2 regions of the Xanthomonas hawaiiensis genome follow, and region 2 is predicted to be linked to the other one. Evidence: riboswitches for the same ligand, from Rfam matches in the RefSeq annotation. Region 2 holds a riboswitch; the other holds the start of a gene.

Region 1 (14,844 bases), 370 kb from region 2:
GTGCCCTGCTCGATGTACTCGGTCAGGATCGACCCGACCGGGTCGGCCAGCACCAGCTCGGTGTGCGGCGAGGCCGCAGCGAAGGCGCGCGACAGGCCGGTCATGGTGCCGGAGCTGCCGCAGCCGAACACGATCGCGTCCAGCCGGCCGTCCATCTGCCGCAGGATCTCCGGGCCGGTGCCGAACTCGTGCGCGGCCGGGTTGTCGGGGTTGCCGAACTGGTTGATGAAGTAGGCCCCCGGGGTCTCGGCGGCGATGCGCGCGGCCAGGTCCTGGTAGTACTCGGGATGGCCCTTGGCCACGTCGGAGCGGGTCAGCACCACCTCGGCGCCCATCGCCTTGAGGTTGAAGATCTTCTCCCGGCTCATCTTGTCCGGGACCACCAGGATCAGCTTGTAGCCCTTCTGCTGGGCGACCAGGGCCAGGCCGATGCCGGTGTTGCCGGCGGTGCCCTCGACCAGCACCGCGCCGGGCGTGAGGTCGCCGCGGCGCTCGGCCGCCTCGATCATCGACAGGCCGATGCGATCCTTGATCGAGCCGCCGGGATTGGCACTCTCCAGCTTCAGGTACAGCTCGCACACCCCGGTGTCGAGCTTGCTGGCCTTGACGATGGGGGTGTCGCCGATCAGATCGAGTACGGAGGAGTGAATGGCCATCGGGTCCGAATGCGTCGCGCCGCGGCAGCGGCTGGACCGGGCATTATCCGCGCTCGGGGAGGGAAAGTCAGAGAATGCGCCCGGCAGGGACGAAAAAAGCCGCGATCGCGGCTTTTGGAGGGTAGATGACGCGGACGGTGGCAAGCCGACGAGGAGGCCAGCCACCGCCCGCGACAAGGGGAAATGATACGGTCAGTGCGGCTTCTGCTCGTAAAGGCGCAGCAGCTTTTCCTTGGCGGCGAGCTTTTCGCGCTTCATCTGCGCCAGGGTGACATCGTCGATCGGCAGCACGCCGAGCTCGGCGTCCATGCACTTCTTGTCCAAGGTCTTGTGGCGCTGGTAGAGCTGCTTGAACTCCGGATCGGACTTGATCAACGCGTCGATTTCGGTCTGCGGTTGCCCTTCGAACATAGGAATAGCCTCCTTCAGCTAGAAACAAGAACGCCCCGGCCGCTGCGGCACGGGGCGTTGCCTGGGAGCGGAAGCGCGCGAGCCGCCGGCTGCACCGCCACAACGCCTGGAACAGCTGGAACCGCGGTTCCTGCGACGTCGGATTGCGGTGCGCGCCACTGCGTCATCGGCTCGGACTCCTCCGTTGGCACCAGGCGGCGGGACTGCCGCCTGGACTACCGACCCTACGCTTCCCTCCCGTCGCGGACAAGAGAAGCAGGCCCGCTTTGCCGCATTCAGTTGCTCGGCGCTCAGGCCCAGGGAAAAACCCCGTTAAACGCCTGGGCGCAGGGCACGACGCACTTAGGGCGCGATCACAACTTCGGCCGACCGGGCCTTGGTCGACGCCCCCTTCTTGCCGACCGCCTGCATCCGGTTGGCGGGCACGCCGCCGCTGACCAGCGCCGCGCGCAAGGCGTCGGCGCGCTTCTGGGCCACGCCGGCGTCGGTGTCGTAGGCCTCGATCCGCACCTTGCCCTTGCTGATCTGCAGGTACTGCGACAGGGCCTTGGCCTGGTTCGTGGCATCGCCCGAGAGCGCCGCCTTGCCGGCGCCGAAGGCCGCGCCGGAGAAGGTGAAGACCTCCCCGCGGGTCTCGAAGCGCGAGGCCGGCAGCTTGGTGCCGGCAACCAGTTCGGCCTCCTCGCGCGCCAGCTTGGCCGCCTTCTGCTGCGCGGCGCTGAGCTTGGCGGTCTGCTGCCCGGCCACGCTGGCCAGGGCCGCATCGGCATCCGCGCGCGCCGCCTGCTCGGCCTCGGCGGCCTGGCGCAGGTTCTCGGCCTCCTCGGCCTGGATCTGCGCCTGCACGCGCAGGCGCTCGGCTTCCTGGCGGGCCCGCGCGGCCTCGCGGCGACTGGCCTCGATCAGCAGGTCGCTGCGGGTCTTCTCCAGTTGGTCGACCTGGCGTCGGGCGATTTCGGCACGGGCCATGGTTTCGGCGATCTCGACCCGGCGCTCGGCCAGGTAACGCGCCTCGTCGCGTTCCTTGCGCTTGGCGTTGGCGAAGTTAGCCACCGCCTGCTGCGCCTGCAGGCGCTCGTAGGCGGCGACATCGGCGTTGAGCGGATCGGCCTGCAGCGCCACCAGGCGCTGGTTGAGCACCGCCAGTTCCGGGTCGTCGGCCGCCATCGCGCCCAGAGGCGCCAGCAGCACCGCCAGCAGGGCCAGGCGGCGCATTCCGTGCAGGGCGCGGCTCATGGACGGCCCTCCCCGGTGCCCAGGGTCTGTTGCAGCTGGGCCACCTCGGCCTGGCGCTGCTTCAGTTGCGCATTGGCCACCGCCTCCTCGCTGCGCGCCCGCGCCAGGTCGGCATCGGCGGCCACGCGCAGCGCCAGCTGCGGCGCGGTCTTGCGCTGGCGGCGGTCGAGTTCGGCCTGCTGCGCCTGCTCCAGGCCCTGGCGGGCGCTGGCCAGCAGGTCCGGCGCGTACTGGTCGGCATCGGCCTGGATCGCCCGCTGCACCGCCTGCTGGGCGGCCAGCAACTCCGGCGAGGCCACCTGGGCGAACGCGGCCGGCGCGGCGAACAACGCCAATGCGCAGGCCATCACATACTGCTGACAACGGAAGTGTGCGAAGCTAGTTTTCATCTAGGGGGGCCGTGGACGGAGACGTCGATCACGGCCATTGTCGGAAGCCTGTGGCGCGCTTGCAACGGGCGATTGCGGATTGTTGGGGAACCATTGCGCATGGATATCGGCTATTTCCTGAAGCTGATGACCGAAAAGAACGCCTCGGACATGTTCCTGACCACAGGCGCACCGGTCTATATCAAGATCGAAGGCAAGCTGTACCCGCTCGGCGCCACCGGCCTGCCGCCGGGCATGGTCAAGAAGATCGCCTATTCGCTGATGGACGAGGGCCAGGTGCCGCAGTTCGAGCGGGAGCTGGAATTGAACATGGCCATCGCCCTGCAGGACGCCGGGCGCTTCCGCGTCAACGTGTTCAAGCAGCGCGGCGAGGTCGGCATGGTGATCCGCGCGATCCGCAGCAAGATCCCCAGCATCGAGGAGCTGCACCTGCCGCAGGTGCTCAAGGACGTGATCATGACCCCGCGCGGGCTGGTCCTGGTGGTCGGCTCGACCGGCTCGGGCAAGTCCACCTCGCTGGCGTCGATGATCGACTACCGCAACAGCACCACCACCGGGCACATCCTCACCATCGAGGATCCGATCGAATACCTGCACAAGCACAAGCTGTCCATCGTCAACCAGCGCGAGGTCGGCCTGGACACCCACGCCTTCCACAACGCGCTGAAGAACGCCATGCGCGAGGCACCGGACGTGATCCTGATCGGCGAGATCCTGGACGCGGAGACCATGGAGGCGGCCATCGCCTTCGCCGAGACAGGACACCTGTGCCTGGCCACCCTGCACTCCAACAACGCCGACCAGACCATCGAGCGCATCCTCAACTTCTTCCCCGAGAGCGCGCACAAGAACGTGCTGATGAACCTGTCGCTGAACCTGCGCGCGGTGATCTCGCAGCGCCTGGTCAAGGACAACAGCGGCCGCCGCCGGCCGGCCTCGGAGGTGCTGCTTAACACGCCGATGATCCGCGACCTGCTGCGTCGCGGCCAGGTCCACGAGATCAAGCAGGCGATGGAGGAGTCGCTGGAGGAAGGCATGGAGACCTTCGACCAGTGCCTGTTCCGCATGGTCAAGCAGGGCCAGATCGAGCAGGAGGAAGCGCTGCGCGCGGCCGATTCGCGCGACGGCCTGGCGCTGAAATTCCGCCTGTCCGAAGGCGGCAGCGGCGAGCACGACCCCTACGCCGACTACGACAGCGGCCCCAGCGCCGCGCCGCGCATCACCCACGGCTTCGTCTGAGGCGCATCGCCGCACGTGATGCGGCGCCTATGTAGGGACACCTGCGTAGAGCGGCTTCAGTCGCGACCGGGCGTTCGCAGACGCCTGGTCGCGCTGGCCCTGCAGCGGCGGCGGCAACAGCGGACCGAGGGTCCAGCGGCGGTCGCCGCGGGGCCGCCCTTGCCAGCGTAAACGCCACTTCCACGCGACTGCGCGTCGGGACCGAAGTCCCTCCCACAGTGCACCCAGCGAGTTCGTTGCAAGCGCTTGTGGGAGCGACTTCGCAGGAGCGGCTTGAGCCGCGACCGGGCGTTCGTAGACGCCTGGTCGCACTGGCCCCGCAGCGGCGGCGGCAACGGCGGACCGGGCCCATCGGCGGTCGCCACGGGGCCGCCCTTGCCAGCGCAAACGCTACTTCCACGCAACTGCGCGTCGGGACTGAAGTCGCTCCCACAGTGCACCCAGCGGGTTCGTTGCAAGCGCTTGTGGGAGCGACTTCAGTCGCGACGCATGAAGGCCGAAACGTCCGGCACTGCAGCCCTTCCCACATCCTCATGCTCACCGATGCGGCGGGGATGGCGGCAGCTTCGCCAATCTGGCACACCGGTCGCGGCTGAAGCCGCTCCTACGACGATATTCCCAGCTTATTGCGCGTCCGGCTGGTGTTCCGGACGCGCCGCGTCGAACGCCGGCAGCGCCAGGCAGGCGCGTTCGATCCGCTCCAGGGTCGGATAGGCCTGCAGGTCCACGCCGAAACGGCGCGCGTTGTACAGCTGCGGGACCAGGCAGCAATCGGCCAGGCCAGGCTGCTCGCCATGGCAGAAACTGCCGGTATCCGGCGACTCGGCCAGCAGTTGCTCCAGCGCATCGAAGCCGACCTGCATCCAGTGCCGCATCCACTCCTCGCGCTCGGGCTGCGGCACGTTCCAGGCGCTCTCGAAGAACTGCGCCACGCGCAGGTTGTTGAGCGGATGGATGTCGCAGGCGATCAGTTGCGCCAGACCGCGCACGCGGGCGCGGTCGATCGGCGCGTCCGGCAGCAGCGGCGGCTCCGGCCAGCGCTCGTCCAGGTACTCCAGGATCGCCAGCGACTGGCGGATCGGCTGGCCATCGTGGCACAGGGTCGGCACCAGTTCCTGCGGGTTGACGCGGGCGTACTCCGGCGAGTGCTGCTGGCCGCCGTCGCGCACCAGGTGCACCGGCAGCGCCTGGTAGGCCAGCCCCTTCAGCTCCAGCCCGATGCGCACGCGGTACGCGGCGCTGGAGCGCCAGTAGGTGTAGAGCTGCAGTGCCTCGTCCATGCCCGCCTCCGTCTGCGCAGTCGACAACGATACCGGTGGACACCTGGGCTGCGGCGCCGCCGGTCGCCCCGGCACCGCCGCCGGCCGGGTCAGGGCAGCGGCGCCTGCTCGATGCGCTGCTCGATCGCGCCGAAGATGCTCACTCCGTCACGGTCCAGCATCTCGATCCGCACCACGTCGCCGAAGGACATGTACGGCGTGCTCGGCTTGCCGTCGCGCAGGGTTTCCACGGTGCGCTGCTCGGCGAAGCAGGAGGCGCCGCGCGTGGTGTCCTGATTGGCGATGGTGCCCGAGCCGATCACCGCGCCCGCCGCCAACGGCCGGGTCTTGGCCGCATGCGCGACCAGCTGCGCGAAATCGAACTGCATGTCCTCGCCGGCTTCTGGCGCGCCGAACCAGGCGCCGTTGATGTGGGTCAGCAGCGGCAGGTGCACCTTGTTGTCCTGCCAGGCCTCGCCCAGTTCGTCGGGGGTGACGAACACCGGCGACAGCGCCGAGCGCGGCTTGGACTGCACGAAGCCGAAGCCCTTGGCCAGCTCCGGCGGAATCAGGTTGCGCAGCGACACGTCGTTGACCAGACCGATCAACTGGATGTGCGCGGCGGCCTGCGCCGGCGTCACCGCCATCGGCACGTCGTCGGTGACCACCACGATCTCGGCCTCCAGGTCGATGCCGTAGTCCTCGCTGACCACCTTGACCGCATCGCGCGGGCCGTAGAAGCCGGCGCTGACCGCCTGGTACATCAGCGGGTCGGTGTAGAAGCTCTCCGGCACCTCGGCGCCGCGCGCGCGGCGCACGCGCTCCACATGCGGCAGGTAGGCGCTGCCGTCGAGGAATTCGTAGGCGCGCGGCAGCGGCGCGGCCAGCGCCGCCATGTCCAGGTCGAACTGGCCGTCGGCGCTGCCGTCGTTGAGCGACTCGGACAGGGCGTTCAGGCGCGGGGCGAGGTTGCTCCAGTCCTCCAGCGCGCGCTGCAGGGTCGGCGCGATGCCGGTGGCGCGCACGGCGCGGGTCAGATCGCGGGACACGACGATCAGGGTGCCGTCGCGACCGCCTTCCTTCAGGGAACCTAGCTTCATGTCCGTCCAGTGCTGGGGGCTGAGCCGGCGATTGTACGGCCAGACGGCGGCTTGGTTTCAACTGAAACGGACCCGCATTTTGTGCAGCGCGCCAATTCAGGTACACTACGCCGGTCTGCATGCGGCCGTCCGTTTCCCTCAGGGACCGCCGGCGAGGCCAGGATCGCAACGATCCGACTCGCCCGCCCCGCCCGACGCCTTTCGTGATGCCGACGAACCCCAGCCTCGCGCTGCGGGTTGATCCACCCTCTCGCAGCGCGGTTCACGGGAACGCTCCGAGCCTCACCTACTTGCGCCTGCGCGCCGGGTCCGTCCCGGCGTCGGCGCGTTATCCGGAGCATTCTCATGTCGTTCGAATCCCTGGGCCTTGCGCCCTTCCTGCTGCGCGCGCTGGCCGAGCAGGGCTACGAAACCCCCACCCCGATCCAGGCGCAGGCCATTCCCGTCGCCCTGGAAGGCCATGACCTGATGGCAGGCGCGCAGACCGGCACCGGCAAGACCGCCGCGTTCGGGCTGCCGCTGCTGCAGCACCTGGGCACCTCGCCGCAGCCGGTGGGCCCCGGCCCGCGCAAGCCGCGCGCGCTGATCCTGACCCCGACCCGCGAACTGGCCACCCAGGTCCACGACAGCCTGCGCGGCTACAGCAAGTACCTGCGCATCCCCAGCACCACCATCTACGGCGGCGTGGGCATGGGCAACCAGCTCGACGCGCTGCGCCGCGGCGTGGACCTGCTGATCGCCTGCCCGGGCCGCCTGCTCGACCACCTCGAGCGCCGCAGCGTGGACCTGTCGGGCATCGAGATCCTGGTGCTGGACGAGGCCGACCGCATGCTCGACATGGGCTTCCTGCCGTCGATCAAGCGCATCCTCGCCAAGCTGCCCAAGCAGAACCGGCAGACCCTGCTGTTCTCGGCCACCTTCGAGGAAGGCATCAAGCAGTTGGCCCGCGAGTTCATGCACGACCCGCAGGAAATCCAGGCCACCCCCAGCAACACCGTGGCCGACACCATCACCCACCGCGTGCACCCGGTGGACGGTGGGCGCAAGCGCGAACTGCTGCTGCACCTGCTGGCCGCCGACTCGCGCAAGCAGACCCTGGTGTTCGCCCGCACCAAGCACGGCGCCGACAAGCTGACCATGTTCCTGGACAAGTCCGGGCTGAAGACCGCGGCGATCCACGGCAACAAAAGCCAGGGCCAGCGCCTGCGCGCGTTGAGCGACTTCAAGGCCGGTCGCATCACCGTGCTGGTGGCCACCGACATCGCCGCGCGCGGCATCGACATCGACCAGTTGCCCAAGGTCATCAACTACGACCTGCCGATGGTCGCCGAGGACTACGTGCACCGCATCGGCCGCACCGGCCGCAACGGTTCGACCGGCGAAGCGATCTCGCTGGTGGCGCAGGACGAGGCCAAGCTGCTGCGCGCGATCGCGCGCATGCTCAAGCGCGAGATGGACATCCGCGACGTGCCCGGTTTCGAGCCGGTCACGCCGATTCGCTGGGGCAACAACAATCCGCCGGACGAGCGTCCGGGCGGCCAGCGTCCGCCGCGCCGCGGCAACCATGCCCGCCGCGGCCACGGCGATGCGCCGGCGCACGCGCATGCGCACGCCGGCAGCAAGAAGCCCGGCGGCAACCATGCCGACGGCGCCCGCCGCCAGGGCCAGGGGCGCCGCCAGGGCAACGGCGGCAATCGCCCGGCCTCGCCGCGCTGAGCCAGCCGCGGCAGCGCGCTCCGCACGCACCCAGGCCGCCCTTCGGGGCGGCCTTTTTTGTCCGCACCCCCCGGACATCGCGCGCCTGTCGCCGGCCCTGCAGCACGCCACTGTCGTTCGTTTCGCGCGCCCCGCATCGCGCCCTGCCGCTCCACCCCCTGACCGTACAATGCCGCCCATGGATATCTTCAAAGTCTTCACCCTCGAAGCCGCGCACCGCCTGCCCAACGTGCCGCCTGGCCACAAGTGCGCGCGCCTGCACGGGCACTCGTTCCGCATCGAGCTGCACGTCAGCGGCGAACCCGGCGCCGAGAGCGGCTGGGTGATGGATTTCGGCGACATCAAGGCGGCGTTCCGCCCGCTCTACGACCAGCTCGACCACCACTACCTCAACGACATCGAGGGCCTGGACAACCCCACCAGCGAACGCCTGGCGGTGTGGATCTGGGACCGGCTCAAGCCGGCGCTGCCGCTGCTGAGCGAAGTGGTGGTGCACGAGACCTGCACCTCTGGCTGCCGGTATCGCGGGCCGGGTTGAAGAAGGCCGGGAATGGGGAATGGGGAGTCGGGAATCGCAAGGGCGGCTCCGCGGCGGCTGAGGGTCTTACGAGGCCGGCCCAGCTGTGGCGCGCGCATTGGCGCTGCCAGAGACGCAGAAACGCCCAGCGAGCGCGAGGGGAATTTACGCCAAGCCATTGATCCAAAAGGCGACTTGAACGAATCCTGAGCGGCTTCAAAGAATTTTGTTGCATCGCAGCAGAATGGGCGTATGTTGCACTGCAACAGCAGTCGGCATTCCAACGGAGTTGCATGATGTCCGCTCAATTCAACGATCAGTTCAGCAGCTACACCCAGCAGTTCGCCGCCGCTGCAGCGCGTGCCAACCGCCTGGCGCTGGAGAGCGCCGAGAGCGTGTTCGGCGTGCAGCTGAAGACCTTCGAGAAGAACGTGTCGGCCACCACCGGCTTCCTCGGCGAACTGACCGAGGCGCGCGATCTGGGCACCGTGCAGGCGCTGTGGCCGAAGGGCCTGCAGATCGCCCGCGACAACTTCGAGCGGCTGGCCACGGCCAACCAGGAAGTGTTCGGCCTGGGCCTGAAGACCTCCGAGGCGATCGGCCAGCTTGCCAAGCATCAGTTCGAGGCGGCGACCGAACAGGCTGCGCCCAAGGCCAAGCCCGCCGCCAAGTAACACCGTATTCGACGTCGCTGCGGTTCGCCGCCCGACGCACCCTCGGTCTGCATGGGTCCCTCCCCCCGTGCAACCCCAGGCCCGGTAGATCCCTCCCTCTACCGGGCCTTTTTTATGGGCGGGATTCGGGATTCGGGAGTGGGGATTTGCCGATTGCGCGCGTTCCGGCGCTCCTGGCTTTCTTCGAAGGAAAAGCTGCCGCACCGATGCTTCATCGGTGAGGCGTCGGGACTGAAGTCCCTCCCACAAAACCCGCCACGGCAGTTGATCAGCCGGGCGGCATCCCAGCCCACGGCTGCAGTTCCGCGGCCAACTGCGCGGCCTGCGGTTGCGGCCGGTACGGCAGCCGTCCCCAGCACGGCATCGGCAGGCGCGCGCGCAGCATCGCCATGTTGTCGTCGATGCGCTCCATCGCCGGGTCGATCTCGTTGCCGATCCAGCCGATGCACTGCAGGCCGTCGGCGGCGATCGCCGCGGCGCTCAGCCGCGCATGGTTGAGGCAGCCCAGGCGCAGGCCGACCACCAGCACCACCGGCAGTCCCAGCGTCCGCGCCAGATCGGCCTGATCCAGCGTCGCCGACAGCGGCGCCGCCCAGCCGCCCACGCCTTCCACCACCACCACGTCGGCCTGTGCGCGCAGGCGCGCGAACGCGGCGGCGATCGGCGCCAGTTCCAGTTCCACGCCGGCATCGGCGGCGGCCAGTTCCGGCGCCAGCGGCAGCGGCAGCGCGTAGGGATTGAGATCGGCGTAGGCCGGACGCGGCGCGCTGGCGTCCTGCAGGGCCAGCGCGTCCTCGTTGCGCCAGCCGTCGGCGTCGCGGCTGCACCCGCTGGCGACCGGCTTCATGCCCACCGCGCGTTGGCCGCGCGCGCGCAAGGCATGCAGCAGCGCGGTGCTGGCGATGGTCTTGCCGATGCCGGTGTCGGTGCCGGTGACGTAGAAGGCGGGAACAGCCATGCGAAACCCTGTCGGTTGGCCGGCGGGACGCGCGGCGGCGCGCAGGATAGCCGGGCGCGCCGCGCGCGTCAGCCGCCGCGGTGCCGACGGACGCAACGCGCTGCTAGACTCGCGCGATGTTCGCCTCGTCCTCGCTCACCGGCAGCAAGCCGGAACAGTACGCCCAGTTGCTCGACCAGGCCCGTGCCCTGGTCGCCGGGGAGCCCGACCGCATCGCCAACGCCGCCAACCTGGCCGCGCTGGTGTATCACGCGCTGCCGCGGCTGAACTGGGTCGGTTTCTACCTCTACGACGGCAAGGAACTGGTGGTCGGCCCGTTCCAGGGCCTGCCCGCCTGCGTGCGCATTCCGCTGCACAAGGGCGTGTGCGGCGCGGCCGCCAGCAGCGGCCAGACCCAGCGCATCGACGACGTGGAGGCGTTCCCCGGGCACATCGCCTGCGATTCCGCCTCGCGCTCGGAACTGGTGGTGCCGCTGCTGCGCGACAGCGCGCTGGTCGGCGTGTTCGACCTGGACAGCCCCGACCTGGCCCGCTTCGACGCCGACGACCAGCGCGGCCTGGAAGCGATCGCCCAGGTCTTCGTCGACAGCCTGCGATGAGCACCGCCAAGCTGCGCAACATCGGCCCCAAGAGCGCGGCCTGGCTGCGCCAGGTCGGCGTGCGCACGCAGCAGGACCTGGAGGCGGCCGGCGCGGTCGGCGCCTTCGTCAAGGTCAAGCGCGCCGGCTTCAAGCCCAGCCTCAACCTGCTGTATTCGCTGGAAGGCGCGCTCAGCGGCTGCCACTGGCAGGAACTGTCCGAGGCGCGGCGCGCGCAGTTGCTGGGCGAGCTGGAGACCGCGACGGCGGCGCTGCCGGCGCAGCGCGGCCTGCCGGTCGCCGGGCCGGTGGCGACCACCCATTTCGACCGCGACGACACGCGCGGCGACGATGACGCCGACGGCGCCTACGCGCCCGACACGCACGACACGCCGATGGGCGACCATCACGGCGGCGACGACGGCCACGGTACCCACGCCGACTAGGGCGTGTCCTCCATCCCTGAGCGTGCCGCGCCGTGATGGCGCGTACCTGGGACAAGGGGAAAACGTCAGTTCACGCCCGAGCGATCACGCGGCCACGGGCGCACTCGATCGCGCCCTTCGGGCTGGCTCTGGCAGGCGCGGCTCTGGCGGCATGCCTGCCAGAGCCAACGCGGCGTACTCGGGAGTCGATGAAACGCCCCAAGCCGCGTAGCCAGCGGCGATCGCGTACAATCGCGCCGCTTCAAGGTGACCCGCCGGCTCCGGCCAGCGGGTTGAAACGGGAAGCCGGTGCGTCTTGCGACAAGGCCGGCGCTGCCCCCGCAACGGTAAGCGATCCGCGCTGACGACCTGCGCCACTGTGCCTCGGCATGGGAAGGCGTCGCAGCCGGGAGGTCCGCCTCCCCGATCGCCAGCCCGGAGACCGGCCTTGCAGTTCACTGGTTGCGATGCGGAGGGCGTCGCGGCGTGCCGCGCCGCGTCCGGCGCCGTCCGCTTGCACCTTCCGTTCGTGACTCCCTCGCCGTCACAGCGCGCAGCCGCGCGCCGGAGTTGCCACCCATGTCGTCCCGCCTGCTTTCGGTCGCGATCGCGTCCGTCCTGTCCCTGCCCGCGCTGGCCCACGCCGCCGACGCCGCCGACGCCGCCACCGACCTCGACCAGGTCCTGGTCACCGCCACCCGCACCCAGATCTCGGTGGAGGACAGCGTGGTCCCGGCGCAGGTCATCGACCGCGCGGAGATCGAGCGCAGCCAGGCCACGTCGCTGGCGCAGCTGCTGCAGGGCCGCGCCGGCATCGGCATCTCCAACCAGGGCGGCCTGGGCAAGCTGACCACGCTGAGCCTGCGCGGCAGCGAATCGGACCACGTGCTGGTGCTGGTGGACGGCGTGCGCATCGGCTCGGCCAGCGCCGGCCTGGCCGCGTTCCAGGACCTGCCGCTGAGCCAGATCGAGCGCATCGAGATCGTGCGCGGCCCGCGTTCGAGCCTGTACGGCTCCGACGCGATCGGCGGCGTCATCCAGATCTTCACCCGCCGCGGCGGCCAGGGCTTCCAGCAGAACCTGAGCCTGGGCGGCGGCAGCCACGGCCTACGCGAGGCCGGCGCCGGCTTCAGCAACCGCGGCGAACGTGGCTGGCTGGCCGTGCAGGGCGGCTACCAGAAGACCGACGGCATCAATGCCTGCAACGGCTCGGCCACGCTGTTCGCCGGCTGCTTCGTCGACCAGCCCGACCGCGACGGCTACCGCAACGTCTCGCTGAGCGCGCGCGGCGGCTACGCGCTGACCGACACGCTGCGCATCGAAGGCCAGGCGCTGAACATCGACAGCCGCAACGAATACGACGGCGATCCGCTGTTCGCCGGCAACGAGGCCGACAACACCCAGCAGGTGTTCGGCGGCAAGCTCGACTGGACCCCGTCCGATCGCCTGCACCTGGCCGCGCAGCTCGGCCGCAACGTCGACGACGCCGACAGCTACTACCGTGCCCCCGGCGCGCGCACCCGCAACTTCGTCAGCACCTTCGACAGCCGCCGCGACACCGCCGCGCTGCAGGGCGACATCACCCTGGCCGAAGGCCACCTGCTCAGCGTCGGCAGCGACTGGCAACGCGAGCACGTCGCCAGCACCACCGCTTTCGACGTCGACAGCCGCGACAACACCGGCGCGTTCGCCGAGTACCAGGGCCGCTTCGGCGCGCAGCAGGTGCAGGCCAGCGTGCGCAGCGACGACAACGAGCAGTTCGGCGAGCACACCACCGGCAGCCTCGGCTGGGGCCTGGCGCTGGCGCATGGCCTCAAGCTCACCGCCAGCGTCGGCACCGGCTTCAAGGCGCCGACCTTCAACGACCTGTACTACCCGTTCGCCGGCAATCCGGAGTTGAAGCCGGAGCGTTCCAAGAGCGGCAACCTGGGCGTGGCGCAGTACGCCGACAGCTGGAACTGGACCTTCAACGCCTACGAGACCCGGGTCAAGGACCTGATCTCCTACGACGCGGTCAGCTTCCTGCCGGTCAACGTGGACGAAGCGCGCATCCGCGGCGCCGAACTGACCGGCTATGCGCTGCTGGCCGGCTGGGAACTGTCGGCACAGTTGAGCCACACCGACCCGCGCAACCGCAGCGACGGCGACAACCGCGACAACTGGCTGGCGCGCCGCGCGCAGAACACCGCGCGCCTGGACGTGGACCGCGGCATCGGCCCGGTCAAGCTCGGCGTCACCGTCTTCGGCAGCGGCCACCGCTTCGACGACGCGGCCAACCGCGTGCGCCTGGCCGGCTACGGCACCGTCGACCTGCGCGCGGAATACGCGTTCACCCCGGACTGGACGCTGCAGGCCAAGGCCAGCAACGTGTTCGATCGCGACTACCAGACGGTGAACTGGTACAACCAGCCGGGCCGCGAATACGCGCTGACCCTGCGCTACGCGCCGGCGGCGCGCTGAGCCGGCGCCCCGCGCTGCGCCGGCGGGCGTGGCGCGGGGCAACAGCGCGGCCACAACACGCGTCTTTTTCGTAGGAGCGGCTTCAGCCGCGACGGGCTTTATCGGTAACGCCCATCGCGGCTGAAGCCGCTTGTGTCAAATGAGGGTCTATCGTTGCAGGTGAGAGCGGAGTGCGGCAGGCCGTTTAGCCGCAGTGCCAGCAAGCACGAGTAGGAGTCAGCGCCGCCGCACCCCGTATCTCCTGCCTCATCAGCCCGAACAGTTGCCCGAGTCGCGAGCTCGAACTCCACAAGCATGGGCGTCGGCAGGAGTGCTCTCGTGCCTGAGTCTACTGCGGAGAACGTCTATGCGACGCTATGTCGGGATCGATGTATCCAAGGCCGAACTGGTCATTCATGTCCTGCCGGACGAGCAGACCTGGACCCAAGCCAATACGCCACAGGGGCAGCGTGCGCTGGCCCAACGCCTGGCCGAGCTGGGCTGCGAGCGGATCGTGCTGGAAGCCAGTGGCGGCTACGAACATGCCGTGCTGCAGGTGCTCCGAGAGGCGGACCTGCCGGCAGTGCGGATGGCCGCTGATCGTCCGCGCAAGCTAGCCCAGGCCTTGGGCCTGCATGCCAAAACCGATGTCCTGGACGCGCGCCTGCTGGCCATCGCCGCCCAGCACATCCCGACCACCCCCACGCCCGTGGTGCCCGGGCACCAGCAGTCTCTTCGCGAACTGCTGGACCTGCGTGCCACCCTGGTGGGCCAGCGCGATGCCCATCGGCGGCGCCTGGAGCACATCACCCGCCCTGAGGTGCAACGCCACTGCCGAGAGGTGATCGCCCTGCTGAACCAGCAGATCCAGACGTTGACGCAGGAGATCGGGCAGCAGGGCAAGACCTGCTCGAGCCTCCCTAAGGTGCCTGGGCTCGGCACGATCCTGCGCGCGGTTCTGGCCGCGCGGTTGCCAGAGCTGGGCACGCTGCCGCCACGCAAGCTCGCTGCCCTGGTCGGGCTGGCCCCGTTCAATCACGACAGCGGCTGCTGGAAAGGCCAACGCCGCATCAAAGGCGGACGTGCCGACGTGCGGCGCGTGCTGTACATGGCCACCTGGGCCAGCATCCGCGCCGAATCCCCCTTGGCCAACACTTACGCGCGCATGCGCGCAGGCGGCAAACCGGCCAAGGTCGCCATCGTCGCCTGCATGCACAAGTTCCTGCGCTGGCTCAACGCCATCGCGC
Region 2 (14,844 bases):
TACTCGTAGCTGGTCAGGTCGACGTTGCTGCCGCTGACGCTGACGGTCTGCGCCGCCAGGTCCAGCGCGACCGGACCGCATTCCAGGGTCGGCTTGCTCCAGCCGGCGGCGCGGCGCAGCAGTGCATTGACGCGCGCCAGCAGCTCTTCGACGTGGAACGGCTTGACCAGGTAGTCGTCGGCGCCCTGCTTGAGGCCTTCGACCTTGTCCTGCCAGCTGGAACGCGCGGTGAGGATCAGCACCGGGAACTTCTTGCCTTCGTCGCGCAGCGCCTTGATCAGCTCCATGCCCGACATCTTCGGCAGGCCGAGATCGATGATGCCCACGTCGAAGGGCACTTCGCGGCCCATGTACAGGCCTTCCTCGCCGTCCTGCGCCGCATCCACCGCAAAACCTTCGCGCTTCAGGCGAGCGGCCAGGGTCTCTCGCAGCGGAGCTTCGTCTTCGACCAGAAGGATACGCATAACTCTCCCTAGTAACTTACAGGTGGCCGGTGGCCGGGGCGGTGTGTGGAACCTGAACCGAACTATCCGGACTCACGGGTGATCGTCGCGTGGTGGCTCGGGAGGCTCGCCCGACCGCGGCGCCCGCGGCGGTGCCGCACGGCCAGGTTGCGGATCGTCCATGTAGCGTACCCGCCCACGGCCATCCATGTACTTGACGCGGTTGATGTCGCGGCCATCGAACGGCACGCGCTCGGCGCCGAGGATCTGCCCGCCGGTGGAACGCTGCACCCGGCGCACCGCGTCGGACAGCGAACTGCCGCCATAGTCGCGGTTGCGCCCCGCATCGCGCTCCGGCGGCGCCATCACGCCCGGCATGGGCGGCTGCTGCGCACGGCCGTGGCCAGCCGCGACCGACGCCAGCGCGAGCGCGAACACAGCGGCAAAGCGGTAGTGGCGGGAAGCGGAAGAAGTCACGACGGGCATCCTAACGGACTGATCGGAAACGTTCAAAACTTGTGAAGCGCGACACCTCTCGGGAAGGAAGACGACCTCGAGAAATCGAGGCAAATTCTTGATTTTTCGGGGTGAATCCGGTCTGAACTTTTCCGGGCGCCATGGGCGACATTCAGTCAAATGAACCTGTCGAGGACCGATGCAAGGGTCGCGCCAGCGGTCTGGAGACGCCCTCGGCAGGTGTTTCACAGCGTCTCCCGGCAGGCAGAGACTAGTCGCCAGACCCTGAACAGACTCCCTGAACAAGCGACGGAAAAGTGGGATACGGGTCGGTCGCCGGTCAGGGCGCCATGCCGTCGGAGGCGGCGCGCGGAGGCGATGCCGGCCCGCCGCCACGCAACAGGGGCGGTCCGAATACGCCCCCAGGATCGGTCAGGCCGCCGCGCGCGCCGCCCCGTCGGTGACCGCCAGCGCCCTCTCCAGCAGCGCCCAGTCGGCCCCGGGGCGGTGCGCCCCTTCGCTGAGCACCTGGCGGAAGGCGCGGCCGCCGGGCTGGCCATGGAACAGGCCGAGCAGGTGGCGGGTGATGTGCTTGAGCGCCAGGCCCTCGGCCAGGCGCGCCTCGACGTAGGGACGCAGCGCGCGCAGCAACTCGGCGCGCGGGCGCAGCGCGGCGCCGGTCAGGGCCGCGTCCAGCCGGTGCAGGACATACGGGTCGTGGTAGGCGGCGCGACCCAGCATGACCCCGTCCACCGCCTGCAACTGCGCCTGCGCCGCCTCCACCGCGGCCAGGCCGCCGTTGAGCACCACCTGCAACTGCGGCCGCTCGCGCTTGAGCCGATGCGCCCAGTCGTAGCGCAGCGGCGGCACCTCGCGGTTCTCCTTCGGCGACAGGCCCTGCAGCCAGGCATTGCGCGCGTGCACCACGAACAGCCCGCAGCCGGCGGCGGCGACCTGGTCGACGAAGGCCAGGAACACCGCGTAGTCGTCGTCCTGGTCCACGCCCAGCCGGCACTTCACCGTCACCGGGATGTCGACAGCCTCGACCATCGCCGCCACGCACTCGGCGACCAGTGCCGGCTCGCGCATCAGGCAGGCACCGAAGCGCCCGGCCTGCACCCGGTCGGACGGACAACCGCAATTGAGGTTGATCTCGTCGTAGCCCCAGTCCTGGCCGATCCGCGCCGCCTGCGCCAGCAGCGCCGGCTCGCTGCCGCCGAGCTGCAGCGCCACGGGGTGCTCGGACGCATCGAAATCCAGCAATCGCGCGCGATCGCCCAGCACCACCGCATTGGCATGCACCATCTCGGTGTACAGCCGCGCCGACGGCGCCAGCAGCCGGTGGAACACCCGGCAATGCCGGTCGGTCCAGTCCATCATGGGGGCGACGGACAGGCGAATTTCGTGAATGTTCGGCGTAAGCATGCGAAGTAGGCTAGCGGCGTGTTCACGGCCGGCGCATCGGTGACAGGGGCCATTATCCCGCAACGCGGCGGCGGTGGCGTCAGATCGGGCGAACGGTCGCTCGCAGCCAGCCCGCGACATCCTGAAGCCGGGCACCGATCTTGTGGTTGAAGGTCCGCTCGACCTCCCATGAGACGCCCTTGCCCTGGGCGAACGCTGCGCGATACTTCTTGATCATGTTCGCAGGATCCTGCGCCAACTCCTGCATCAACTGTGGGACGCTCCAGACCGACAGGTCGACATGTAGCCCGAGCGCGCGCTCCAGAATGCCCGGCAGTTCGCCGTAACGAGTCGTGTCGCCGCTGGTGTGGACACTTTCACACTCGTGCTTGGCGCATTGGCGGCGCATGCCATGGCAGCAGCCGCGGAGCGCGCCACCGCCGACAGGGACCCGCGCCCGCCGGCGCGGGTCGGAGTGCCTCAGCCGATCTGACCCAGGTTGTTGATGCCGAACTGCGGCACGATCAGGTTGGGGATTTCGACGATGTTGTTGGCGGGAATGCCCGACGCGCCGATGGTGCCGATCGAGGCCAGATATCCGGGATCGGACGCCCCCGGATGGGCGAAGATCACCAGCACGCTGGCCGGCGGCGGCCCACCAAGGCTGGCCAGCGCGGCGGCCACATCGGCTGCGGAAACGTGGCCTGCATTGGAATGGTTGACCCAGGCCGCAGGCGCGGCATTCGGGTCGGTGGAGACGTAGATGACCGCGGCGCATGTGATCAGGCCGAAGGCGCGGGTGATGCCGGGCACCGGGCCGATGGCCTGGGCCGCCGATGCGTTGACGCCCAGGTCGTTGCCGGCCCCGGCCAGATAGGGCAAGGGACCGGCCACGACGCCGTTCTGCACGTCAGTGACGAAGCGGCTGATGTTCACTGGATGACCGAAGGTGCCGTTGTGGTTGTAGATGGGCATGACGATGTCCTTGGCTGGATGGGAGTGGAATCGGCGCTGACGCACTACGCCGCCACGCCACGCCGCGGCGCAATCAGGCGTATCCGTATTTGCCGATGCCGGTGATCAGGAACGCCGGCGCACCCGTGATGTGAAACGCACCGCGGCACATCGCACGGGCGCTTGACCCGTCGCCGCATCCGGCCTATCGTGCGCTCGCCGAAGGTATCCATCGCTTCATTCGGATGAAGGGATGGATTTAAACGGGAATCCGGTGACGGCCGGCGCCGCAAGCGCCTGCCCATTCCGGAGCTGCCCCGCAGCGGTGAATGGAAACGACCTCCGTCAATGGCACTGGGCCGGCGCATGCCGGCCTGGGAAGCGACGGACAGTAGGTGCGCAGCCGGCACGGTGCGCGTGTCCATCAGCCCGAATACCGGCCCCGGCCGGAGGACCGTACGTCCTCCGATTCGACCTGGCGCCTCCGCGGGGAGGCGGCCGGACCGCGACCCGGCCTTGCGCCGCGCCGCGTCGTCCGCCTGCCCGCGCGGTACCGGTTCGCCCGCGGGGGCGAAGGTCGCTGGCGTGGCGGGCGGTCCGTGCGAACGGGACGCGCGGCGCGCGGTTCCTTCGTTCCTCAATGCCCTTGAACGCAATGAGGAAACGCAACATGACGATCGTGACCAACCTGGGCTTCCCGCGCATCGGTGCGCGGCGCGAGCTCAAGCAGGCGCTGGAACGCTACTGGCGCCGCGACATCGACGGCGCGCAACTGCAGGACACCGCACGCGACCTGCGCCTGCGCCACTGGCAGCTGCAACGCGAGGCCGGGGTGGACGTGCCGCCCAGCAACGACTTCAGCCTGTACGACGCGATGCTCGACACCGCGTTCCTGTTCGATGCGATCCCGCAACGCTACCGCGCGCTGGCCGATGCCGATCCGCTGGCCGGCTACTTCGCGATGGCGCGCGGCACGCAGGAGCACGGCCTGGACCTGCATGCGCTGGAAATGACCAAGTGGTTCGACACCAACTACCACTACCTGGTGCCGGAGCTGGCGCGGCGCCAGCACTTCCGCCTGCGCGGCGACAAGCCGGTGGTGGAGTTCCTGGAAGCCAAGGCGCAGGGCATCCAGACCCGGCCGGTGCTGATCGGGCCGGTGACCTTCCTGGCGCTGTCCAAGACCGTGGATGGCAGCGACCGCTGGGCGCTGCTGGACAGCCTGCTGCCGGTGTACGCCGAACTGCTGCAGCGCCTGCATGCGGCCGGCGCCGGCTGGGTGCAGCTCGACGAGCCGGCACTGGTGCTGGACCTGGACGACGCCGCACGCGCCGCTTATCGACGTGCCTATGATTTCCTTTCGCAGGCGACGCGGCCGAAACTGCTGCTGACCAGCTATTTCGGCGAGTTGGGCGACAACCTCGACCTGGCGATGGCGCTGCCGGTGGACGGCATCCACGTGGACCTGGTGCGCGGCGTGGCGCAACTGGACGCGGTGCTGCAGGCCTTGCCGGCCGGACGCGTACTCTCCGCCGGCCTGGTCAACGGCCGCAACGTGTGGCGCACGCCGCTGGACAACGCGCTGACCCTGGCCCGCTACGCCGCCGGCCATGTCGGCCGCGAGCGGCTGTGGCTGGCGCCCTCGTGCTCGCTGCTGCACGTGCCGGTGGATCTGCAGCAGGAAACCAGGCTGGACCGCGAACTGGTCGGCTGGCTGGCCTTCGCCAGGCAGAAGCTGCAGGAGCTGCGCACCCTGGCCGATGCGCTGGACGACCAGCCGCAGGCGCAGGCCGCGCTGGACGCGGCGCGCGATGCGCTGGCCAGCCGTCGCGCCTCCGCGCGCGTGCATCGCGCCGAAGTGGCGCGGCGGGTGGACGCGCTGACCGACGACGCCGGCCGCCGGCAGTCGCCGTATGCGAAGCGCCGCCAGGCACAGCAGGCGGCGTTGCGGCTGCCGCTGTATCCGACCACCACCATCGGCTCGTTCCCGCAGACCGAGCAGGTGCGGCAAGCACGTGCGCAGCACAAGGCCGGCAAGCTCGACGATGCCGCGTACGACGCGTTCCTGGCCGCGGAGACCGAACGCTGCGTGCGTGCGCAGGAGCAACTGGGTCTGGACGTGCTGGTGCACGGCGAGTTCGAACGCAACGACATGGTCGAATACTTCGGCGAGCAGCTCGATGGCTTCGCCTTCACCCGGCACGGCTGGGTGCAGAGCTACGGCTCGCGTTGCGTCAAGCCGCCGATCATCTACGGCGACGTGCAGCGCCCGGCACCAATGACGCTGCGCTGGACCACCTACGCGCAGTCGCTGACCGAGCGGCCGATGAAGGGCATGCTGACCGGGCCGGTGACGGTGCTGCAGTGGTCGTTCGTGCGCGACGACCAGGAGCGCGCGCAGACCTGCCGGCAGATCGCGCTGGCGCTGCGCGACGAGGTACGCGACCTGGAGACGGCCGGCATCGGCGTGATCCAGATCGACGAGCCGGCGATCCGCGAAGGCCTGCCGCTGCGCCGCGCCGACTGGCAGGCGTACCTGGACTGGGCGGTGCAATGCTTCCGCATCGCTGCGGCCGGGGTGCGCGATGCCACGCAGATCCACACCCACATGTGCTACTCGGAGTTCAACGACATCATCGAGGCGGTGGCGGCGATGGACGCGGACGTGATCTCGATCGAGACCTCGCGCTCGCGCATGGAACTGCTCGATGCGTTCGTTCGCTTCCGTTACCCGAACGCGATCGGGCCGGGCGTGTACGACATCCACTCGCCGCGCGTGCCGAGCACGCAGGAGATGGTGGAGTTGCTGGAGAAGGCGCGTGATGTGCTGGATCCGCAGCAACTGTGGGTCAATCCGGATTGCGGGCTGAAGACCCGCGGCTGGGCGGAAACCCGCAACGCGCTGCAGGCGATGGTGGCGGCGGCGCAGCAGTTGCGCAGTCGGCACGCGCAGGCGGCCTGACCTGGCGATGCCCGGCGCCAGGTGCGCCGGGCATCGCGATGGTTGCAGCATGTCCGGCATCCCAGTTCGGCGTGCATTGCTGCATTGCGTCTTTGTCCGGCAATGTGCGCTGGCTATAACCACAGGCGAACGCGTGGCGAGGGGGCGCTGCGTCCTCGCCGACGCGCTGCCGGCGGCGCAGTGCGCCGCGAGATCCGGTAGATGCGTCTGCTTCTCAGCACCGCCAGGGAGAGCGCGTCATGCCGAAGCTGTCGAACCTGTCCGCCGTCTGCGTCCTGTGTCTCGTCGTCCCCGCCGCCGCACTGCACGCGGCCGAACTGATTCCTAAACAATTGGCCGGACCGCCCGAGGAGTTCGCGCAGATGCGCGCACCCGCCCCGGCGGAAGCGGCGATCCTGTCCAAGAGCGCGTTGCTGCCGGTGGAATTCTCCGCCGCGCGCAGCGGCGGCCCCGCGCAATGGCAGACCACCCTGCCGGTGGAGAACGGCAAGCTGCGTTTCGTGGTGCTGTCCGGCGACCACGATTGGCAGCCGCGCCTGAGCGCACCGGCCACGGCCAGCGCGCGCATGGGCACCGCTGCCGCCACGCCGATGCTCGCCCCCAGCGCCAAGGCCACCCAACTGGGCGCCGGCGGCGCCGCGCTGCCGGCCCGCGAGTACCACGTGGACAGCGCCGCCAATGGCGACTGGACCCTGACCCTGCAGGCCGATGGCAGCAATACGGCGCAGCGCGGCTATGTGCTGATGGAAGGCGATCCGCGCACGCAACTGGCGTCCTACCCCAGCGACCGCGCGCAACTGCAGCGCGGCCAGCGCATCGGCCTGACCGCCCTGCTCGGCGGCATCGATGCGCAGGGCGGCGTGTCGCTGGCGCGCAGCGCCGGCAGCGGCCGCATCGACACCGCGCAGCTGCGGGTGATCGCACCGGACGGCTCCGTCAGCCAGTGGCCGATGGCCGACGACGGCCGCCACGGCGACGGCGCCGCGGGCGACGGCGTGTATGCCGGCGACTTCCCGGCGACCGCCACCGGTACCTACATCGCGCAGGTGGTGGTCCATGGCCACGACGCCGGCGGCCAGGCCTTCGTGCGCACCAGCGAGCACGTGCTGCCGGTGTTGGACACCACCTTGCGCATCACCGCCGATGCCGTCGCCGCCAGCGCCCAGCCCGGCACCCGGCTGACCCTGCCTATCCCGGTGCGCATCGGTGGCGGCCAGGCGCCGGCGCACTATCGCGTGCTCGGCGAACTGTGGGGCACCGGCCGCGACGGCAGTGCGGTGCCGGTGGCCTGGCTCGGCGGCATGCTCGCGCCGCAGGACGAACGCCTGCCGCTGAGCGTGGACGAGCGCTGGATCGCCCGCGCCGGCGCGCGTGCGCCGTTCACCCTGCGCAACCTGCGCGTGGAGGACCCGGACAACTTCGTGCCGCTGGCCACGCGCGCGACACTGCCGCTGACCCTGCCGGCGTTGCGCCGCAGCAGCGTGGCGCGCAGCACCGGCGCGATCGACGAGAGCATGCGCATGGGCGAGCGCCCGGCGCAGTTGAGCGCCGCCACCACCGACATGCAGGCGCAGGCCACCGGCAAGCGCCTGGTACTGGTGCACGGCTACTGCTCGGGCGGGGTGTGGCCGGTGGCGCAGTTCACCAACGCCTCCGCGTTCCTGGACGTCAACCAGAACCGCAGCAACGACCAGTTCGCGCAGCGCCTGGCGCAGTTCGGCAGCCAGTGGAACTCGTTCGGCACGGTGGCGCACAGCCAGGGCGGCATGGCCGCGCTGCATCTGTACGTGTACTACTGGAGCGGGCTGGACAACGCCAGCGGCGGGCGGGTGATGCAGTCGGTGGGAACCCCGTACCAGGGCACCAACCTGGCCGGCATCCTGGCCACGGTGGGCTCGTGGTTCGGCGTGGGCTGCGGCACCAACAACGACCTGACCTATGACGGCGCCAAGGCCTGGCTGGCCGGCATCCCCAACTCGGCGCGGGCGCTGGTGAACTACTACACCACCTCCTTCGCCAAGACCAACTGGTACACCAACGACTACTGCAATGCGGCCTCGGACCTGGTGCTGAGCGACCCGGAAGACGGCACGGTGGAGCAGGTCAACGGCCAGCTGCCCGGCGGCGTCAATCGCGGGCATACCACCGGCGAGTGCCACACCACCGGCATGCGCGATCCGGCGCAGTACCTGGACGCCAGCCGCAACGCGACGATGAACGCCAACGCGGCGCGTTGAGGGCTGGGAATGGGGAATCGGGAATGGGGAATCGGCAGAGCAAACGCCGTACTGCGGCTGCTGATGGTCCCCTTCCCTATTCCCGGCCCCATTCCCTGCTTCATCGGAAATGCCACCGTGCAGTGACTGGAGAGCGGGGATGATCGTCGATGCAGACGGTCGGCGCCGCGACCATGGATTAGGGCAAGCGGGTGCTTAGCCGCTGTTGCTGTTGCTGTTGCTGCTCCCCATTCCCGATTCCCGAATCCCCACTCCCCGCCTCACCGAAACACGACCGTACGATGCCCGTTGAGCAGGATGCGATGTTCGACGTGGCGGCGCACGGCGCGGGCGAGCACTTGCGATTCGGTGTCGCTGCCCAGGCGCACCAGCTCGCGCGGGGTCATGGCGTGGTCCACGCGGGCCACGTCCTGTTCGATGATCGGGCCTTCGTCCAGGTCGCCGGTGACGTAGTGCGCTGTGGCGCCGATGATCTTGACCCCGCGCGCGTGCGCCTGGTGGTAGGGCTGCGCGCCCTTGAAGCTCGGCAGGAAGCTGTGGTGGATGTTGATCGCGCGCCCGGCCAGGGCCGCGCACAGCGTCGGCGACAGGATCTGCATGTAGCGGGCCAGCACCACGAGGTCGATGCGTTCGCGTTCGACCAGCGCCAGCAACTGCGCTTCCTGTGCGTCGCGATTGGCGGCGCTCACCGGCAGGTGATGGAAGGGCACGCCGTAGGAGCCGGCCAGCGCGGCGAAATCGGGGTGGTTGGAGGCCACCGCGGCGATATCCACCCGCAACTGGCGGCTGTGTGCGCGGAACAGCAGGTCGTTGAGGCAATGGCCCTGCTTGCTGACCAGGACCAGCAGACGCGCACGGCGGCGCGCGTCGTGCAGTTGCCAGTCCATCGCGTAGTCGGCGGCCAGCGGCTCCAATTGCAGCTTCACCGCGGCGACGACGCCGTCGGCCGGCACGTCGAAATGCACGCGCAGGAAGAAGCGGCCGCTTTCCTCGTCGCCGAACTGCTGCGCATCGAGGATGTTGCAGCCATGCTCGAACAGCAGGCCGCTGACGCGGAAGACGATGCCGGTACGGTCCGGGCAGGACAGGGTCAGGATGTAGTCGTGGCGCATTTGCCGATGATAGGGGACCCGTACCCTCACCCCAACCCCTCTCCCGGTGGGAGAGGGGCTAAGAGCGATCCAGCCGAAGCCGGCTTTTCCTTCTCCCTCCGGGAGAAGGTCCCCGAAGGAGCGGATGAGGGTTCGGGCGAAGCCTCGTGCAATCGAAACACACCGCATGTGCTGCGCGCTCGTACCCTCACCCCAACCCCTCTCCCGAGGGGAGAGGGGCTAAAAGCGATCCAGCCGAAGCCGACTTTTCCTTCTCCCTCCGGGAAAAGGTGCCCCGAAGGGGCGGATGAGGGTGCGGGCGAAGCCTCGCGTAATCGAAACATCGCGTGCGCTGCGCGCTCGTACCCTCACCCCCAACCCCTCTCCCGAAGGGAGAGGGGCTAAGAGCAATCCAGCCGAAGCCGGCTTTTCCTTCTCCCCTCGGGAGAAGGTGCCCCGAAGGGGCGGATGAGGGTCCGGGCGAAGCCTCGTGCAATCGAAACATCGCGTGCGCTGCGCGCTCGTACCCTCACCCCAACCCCTCTCCCGGAGGGAGAGGGGCTTGGCCATGCTTGCACTGAAATCAGGTCGCGGCTGACGTCGCGCCCGCGACGTTGCTCACTCGCAGGCCTCACTCCGGACGCAGGCGCAGCGCCAAACGGCGGTTGACCTTCTCCAGGCGCGCCAGCGAATCCTCCACCGACATGCCGACCGCTTCGTGGGTGGTGATGTGCGCGCGCAGGTGCGCCGGATCGTCCAGGTCGCCGCGCACCAGGAACACGTTCTCGCCATCCTCCACCTCGCCGATCTCGCGGCTGAGCACCACGTGGTCGACCTGGTCGAAGCCGTATTCCTTGGCCAGCGGCAGCAGCCGCGCCACCATGCGCTCGCTGATCGCATCCGGCGCGCGGCCGCAGGCGGCGTCCAGCGCATGCACGCCCTCGCGGATCTGCGCGTACAGCAGGTGGTCCGGATGGTCCGGATGATCGGGTCCGGGTACGGCCTCGCGTACGACCGCGCGCGGCGGCTGGATCGGCGCTCTGTCGCCGGGGTCGGACGAATTCGGACTCATGGCATCCTCCTGTGATGCGCCAGCAAAGCGCCGCACCTTAGCGGCAAGCGCGCGCCAGGCTCAAGCGGGCACGCAGTGTGCCGCATGCGCCGCCAAGGTCCGCTGAAGATCCGCCAGCGTCGCTCAGGCCTGGCCGGCGCGGCGCGCGGCGACCTTGGCCAGCGCCGCCCAGTCCAGCTCGCCGTCGCCGTGCGCGATCGCGTCGATGAAGGCATCGCGCAGCACCCCCGCCAGCGGCATCGGCACATGCCGGGTCTCGCCGGCGTTCAACGCCAGGCGCACGTCCTTCAGGCCCAGCGTGGCCTTGAAGCCGGCCGGACTGTAGCGCTGTTCGGCGATCATGCCGCCATAGGTCTGGTAGGCCGGTGCGGCGAACACGGTGCTGGTGAGCATATCGAGGAAATCGGCCGCCTCCACGCCATGCCCGCGCACCAGCGCCGACGCCTCGGCCATGGTGCCGATGGCGCTGGCCAGGCACAGGTTGGCGGCGAGCTTGACCGCGTTTGCCTGTTCCGGCGCGGTGCCGAAATACCAGGTCTTGCGGCCGATGACATCGAGCAAGGGCTGTACCCGCGCCAGCGCCGCGGCATCGCCGGCAGCCAGCAGGTTGAGCTGGCCGGCCGCGGCCACCTCGACCCGACCCAGCACCGGCATCGCCAGATAGGCGACGCCGCGTTCGGCATGCAGCGCGTGCAGTTCGCGCGCCAGCGCCACCGAGATGGTGGCCATGTTGACGTGCACGCTGCCGGCAGTGAGCGCGTCCAGCGCGCCGCGATCGAGCAGGGTCTCGCGCACCGCGGTGTCGTCGGCCAGCATCGAGAACAGCACCGGCCCGCGCACCGCATCGGCCGGTTGCGCGGCCAGTTGCGCACCGGCCTCGAGCAGGGGCTGCGCCGCCGCGGCGCTGCGGTTCCACACCGTCAACGCATGGCCGGCACGCAGCAGGTTGAGCGCGATCGGCTGGCCCATCGTGCCCAGGCCGAGAAATCCAATCGTCGTCATTGCAGGCTCCCTGAAGAAATCGAAATGAAGGCGGCCAACCGCGCGCGCGGCGCGTCGGTCAGGCGTCGAACACGCCGCGCGCCGCATGCGGCTCGCAACGCAGGTACTGCGGCGACGGCCGCAGCCGCGCGCCCAGCGCGGCGGCCGCATGCCATGGCCAGCGCGGATCGTAGAGGATGCCGCGGGCCAGCGCGATGGCGTCGGCGCGGTCCTCGGCGAGGATGGCTTCGGCCTGCTGCGGCTCTGTGATCAGGCCCACCGCGATCACCGGCATGCGCAGCGCGCGGTGCAGCGCCTCGGCCAGCGGCACCTGGTAGCCGGGCGCCACCGGAATGCGCTGGCGCCGGTCCAACCCGCCGCTGGACACGTGCAGATAATCGCAGCCCTGCGCCTGCAATGCCTGCGCCAGCACCTCGCTCTGCGCCAGGTCCCAACCGCCGTCGACCCAGTCGGTCGCGGAGATACGCACGCCCACCGCGATGTCGGGCGCCACGGCGGCGCGCACCGCCGCATGCACGCGCAGCAGCAGGCGCATGCGGTTCTCCAGGCTGCCGCCATAGGCATCGGCGCGCTGATTGCTCAGCGGCGACAGGAACTGGTGCAGCAGGTAGCCGTGTGCGGCGTGCAGTTCGATCAACTCGACGCCGAGGCGCTCGGCGCGTCGCGCCGACGCCACGAACGCCTCGACGATGGCGTCGATGCCGGCCAAGTCCAGCGCCTGCGGCGGCGAACCATCCTGGTCGAACGCCTGCGCCGACGGCGCCACGGTCTGCCAGCCGTTCGGTTGGTCGGGCGCGATCGCGCCGCCGCCGTCCCAGGGCTTGCGCGTGGACGCCTTGCGCCCGGCATGCGCGAGCTGGATGCCCAGCGGCATCGGCGACCAACGCCGCACCGCGCGCAACACCGTATCCAGCGCCGCCTCGGTGGCATCGTCCCACAGGCCCAGGTCGGCGTAGCTGATGCGTCCACGCGGCTCCACCGCGGTCGCCTCGAGGATCAGCAAGCCGGCGCCGGACTGCGCCAGTTGGCCCAGGTGCTGCACATGCCAGTCGCTGGCACGGCCGTCCTCGGCCGAGTACTGGCACATCGGCGCGATCACGATGCGGTTGGACAACGACAGCGGCCCCAGGGCGAGGGGCGAGAACAACTGGCTCACGATGCGGATCCGTGGAAACGCCGCGCGCGGCGTGGGAGGCGGCCATTGCACTCCTGCCGTACAGCGCGATCAACCACTGCCGGTGGATCAGTTCGTGCCGGGATTCGGAACGCGCGCCGCGGCCGGCAGCAGGAACGCCAGCGCCTGCGCGCACGATTGCTCCACTTTCAGGCTCAGCAACTCGTCGCCGCGGGTGCGACCCAGGTTGACCGCGGCGATCGGCAGGCCGGCCTTGGCCGCGGCCTGCACGAAGCGGAAGCCGGAATAGACCATCAGCGACGAGCCCACCACCAGCACCGCGTCGGCGCGCTGCAGATGCGCGAAGGCGCTGGCCACGCGCTCGCGCGGCACGTTCTCGCCGAAGAACACCACGTCCGGCTTCAGCACGCCGCCGCAGTGCGTGCAGGCCGGCACCACGAAGCTGGCGAAATCCTCGCCCTCCAGGTCGGCATCGCCGTCGGGCGCCGGCGCGGCCTGCAGCGTCGCCCACTGCGGGTTGTGCTGGAGCAGGTGCTGCTGGAACGCCTCGCGCGGCATGCGCCGCTCGCAGCCCATGCAGCGCACCACGTCCAGGCGCCCATGCAGATCGATGGTGGCGCGGCTGCCGGCGGCCTGGTGCAGGCCGTCCACGTTCTGGGTCAGCAGCAGTTCGACCTGGTCGCGCGCTTCCAGCTGCGCCAGCGCGGCGTGGGTGGCATTGGGCCGCGCATGACCGAAGCGCGGCCAGCCGAGCAGGCTGCGCGCCCAGTAGCGCTGCCGCGTCGCCAGCTCGCCCATGAAGGCCTGGTAGGTCACCGGTTGCGCGCGCTTCCAGTCGCCGGCCGCGTCGCGATAGTCGGGAATGCCCGAGTCGGTGCTGCAACCGGCGCCGGTCAGCACGAACAAGCGCCGGTGGCGGTCGACGAACGCTTCCAGCGCGGACGCCGCTGGCTGTGCGGACGCGGGGTGATCCTGCAGCAACTGCGACATCGTGAAGGTCCCGGACGTGGTGAAGGCGCACGCGACGGCCGCGTGTCGGCTCCCTATCTAGGGGGTGGGCGGCGGCAACGCAAGCCCCGGCCGGCGCGGCCGCTGAAGCGTTGCCGCGCACATTGAAAGCCCGCGGGAAACTGGCTACTGTCCAGGACGCGGCAGGATGCTCAGCGTTCACGGCATGCGTCACGCCACACGCTGCCTCCGTGAGGAATGCCGTCCCTTCGCCGATTCCGCCTCGTGAGCCGCGTTTCCGATCCCACCCCGCCCCCGTTCGCCGCTGCCGCCAACGCCCCGCTGCGGGTGGCGTTGCTGGAGGACGACGATGTGCTGCGCGACCGCGTGCTGCTGCCGGGCTTGCTGCGGCATGGGTTCGAAGCGACGCCGCTGCGTACCGCGCAGGCGCTGTGGGCAGCGCTGGAGGCGCAGCGTTTCGACCTGATCGTGCTCGACATCGGCCTGCCCGACAGCGACGGGTTCACCCTGACCCAGCAACTGCAGGAACGCCGCCCCGGCATGGGCATCGTCATCCTCAGCGGCCGCGGCGAACAGCCGGACCTGGTGCGCGGGCTGGTGCAGGGCGCCGATGCATACCTGATCAAGCCGGTGCAGATCGAGATCCTCGCCGCCACCCTGTTCAGCGTGGCCCGGCGCATGCTGCGGCCGAGCGCGCCGGCCAGCGAGGAATGGCAACTGCAGGACGACGGCTGGTGCCTGTTCGCACCGGATGGGCAGGCGGTGCCGTTGACCGCCTCCGAACGCAAGGTGCTGCAGAGCCTGTGGCAGGCACGCGGACGACTGGTCAGCCGCGATGCGCTGATCGGCATGCTCGGCGGCAACGCCGGGCTGGAGATCGATCCGCATCGGCTGGATGCGTTGCTGCATCGGCTGCGGCAGAAGGTGCACGAGCGCACCGGCAGCGCGCTGCCATTGCGCGCGGTGCGCGGCGAAGGCTATCTGCTCATGCCGCAGGAGCGCTGAGCCCGGCCAGCGGCAGGCGCAGCACGAAACAGGTGCCGGCGCCGGGTGCGCTGCGCACCTGCAGGCTGCCGTGCGCCTCTTGGGCCATTTCGAACGCCACCGCCAGGCCCAGCC

The links. Region 2 has a riboswitch for cobalamin ahead of metE (5-methyltetrahydropteroyltriglutamate--homocysteine S-methyltransferase). Riboswitches for the same ligand answer to the same signal wherever they lie in the genome.
Region 1: linked by a shared signal. The riboswitch ahead of btuB (TonB-dependent vitamin B12 receptor) and the one ahead of metE (5-methyltetrahydropteroyltriglutamate--homocysteine S-methyltransferase) in region 2 are both predicted to bind cobalamin.

What each region holds. Positions count from the first base shown of each region.
Region 1 is NZ_CP115873.1:4,234,983-4,249,826, forward strand. Features, by position in the region: gene PG878_RS17965 (pyridoxal-phosphate dependent enzyme) at 1-656, opposite strand, end outside; gene PG878_RS17970 (HP1242/YdcH family protein) at 849-1,067, opposite strand; gene PG878_RS17975 (OmpA family protein) at 1,410-2,282, opposite strand; gene PG878_RS17980 (DUF4398 domain-containing protein) at 2,300-2,692, opposite strand; gene PG878_RS17985 (PilT/PilU family type 4a pilus ATPase) at 2,792-3,931, shown strand; gene maiA (maleylacetoacetate isomerase) at 4,555-5,211, opposite strand; gene PG878_RS17995 (fumarylacetoacetate hydrolase family protein) at 5,301-6,290, opposite strand; gene PG878_RS18000 (DEAD/DEAH box helicase) at 6,636-8,006, shown strand; gene queD (6-carboxytetrahydropterin synthase QueD) at 8,185-8,544, shown strand; gene PG878_RS18010 (phasin family protein) at 8,820-9,197, shown strand; gene bioD (dethiobiotin synthase) at 9,466-10,155, opposite strand; gene PG878_RS18020 (GAF domain-containing protein) at 10,272-10,754, shown strand; gene PG878_RS18025 (TfoX/Sxy family protein) at 10,751-11,179, shown strand; cobalamin riboswitch at 11,407-11,623, shown strand; gene btuB (TonB-dependent vitamin B12 receptor) at 11,738-13,618, shown strand; gene PG878_RS18035 (IS110 family transposase) at 13,965-14,844, shown strand, end outside.
Region 2 is NZ_CP115873.1:4,600,949-4,615,792, forward strand. Features, by position in the region: gene PG878_RS19690 (response regulator transcription factor) at 1-464, opposite strand, end outside; gene PG878_RS19695 (hypothetical protein) at 537-920, opposite strand; gene dusA (tRNA dihydrouridine(20/20a) synthase DusA) at 1,332-2,324, opposite strand; gene PG878_RS19705 (hypothetical protein) at 2,404-2,712, opposite strand; gene PG878_RS19710 (hypothetical protein) at 2,784-3,278, opposite strand; cobalamin riboswitch at 3,463-3,716, shown strand; gene metE (5-methyltetrahydropteroyltriglutamate--homocysteine S-methyltransferase) at 3,928-6,219, shown strand; gene PG878_RS19720 (choice-of-anchor X domain-containing protein) at 6,459-8,456, shown strand; gene purU (formyltetrahydrofolate deformylase) at 8,717-9,568, opposite strand; gene PG878_RS19730 (XVIPCD domain-containing protein) at 10,179-10,619, opposite strand; gene PG878_RS19735 (NAD(P)-dependent oxidoreductase) at 10,743-11,621, opposite strand; gene PG878_RS19740 (NADH:flavin oxidoreductase/NADH oxidase) at 11,680-12,777, opposite strand; gene PG878_RS19745 (NAD-dependent protein deacetylase) at 12,865-13,746, opposite strand; gene PG878_RS19750 (response regulator transcription factor) at 13,990-14,730, shown strand; gene PG878_RS19755 (sensor histidine kinase) at 14,711-14,844, opposite strand, start outside.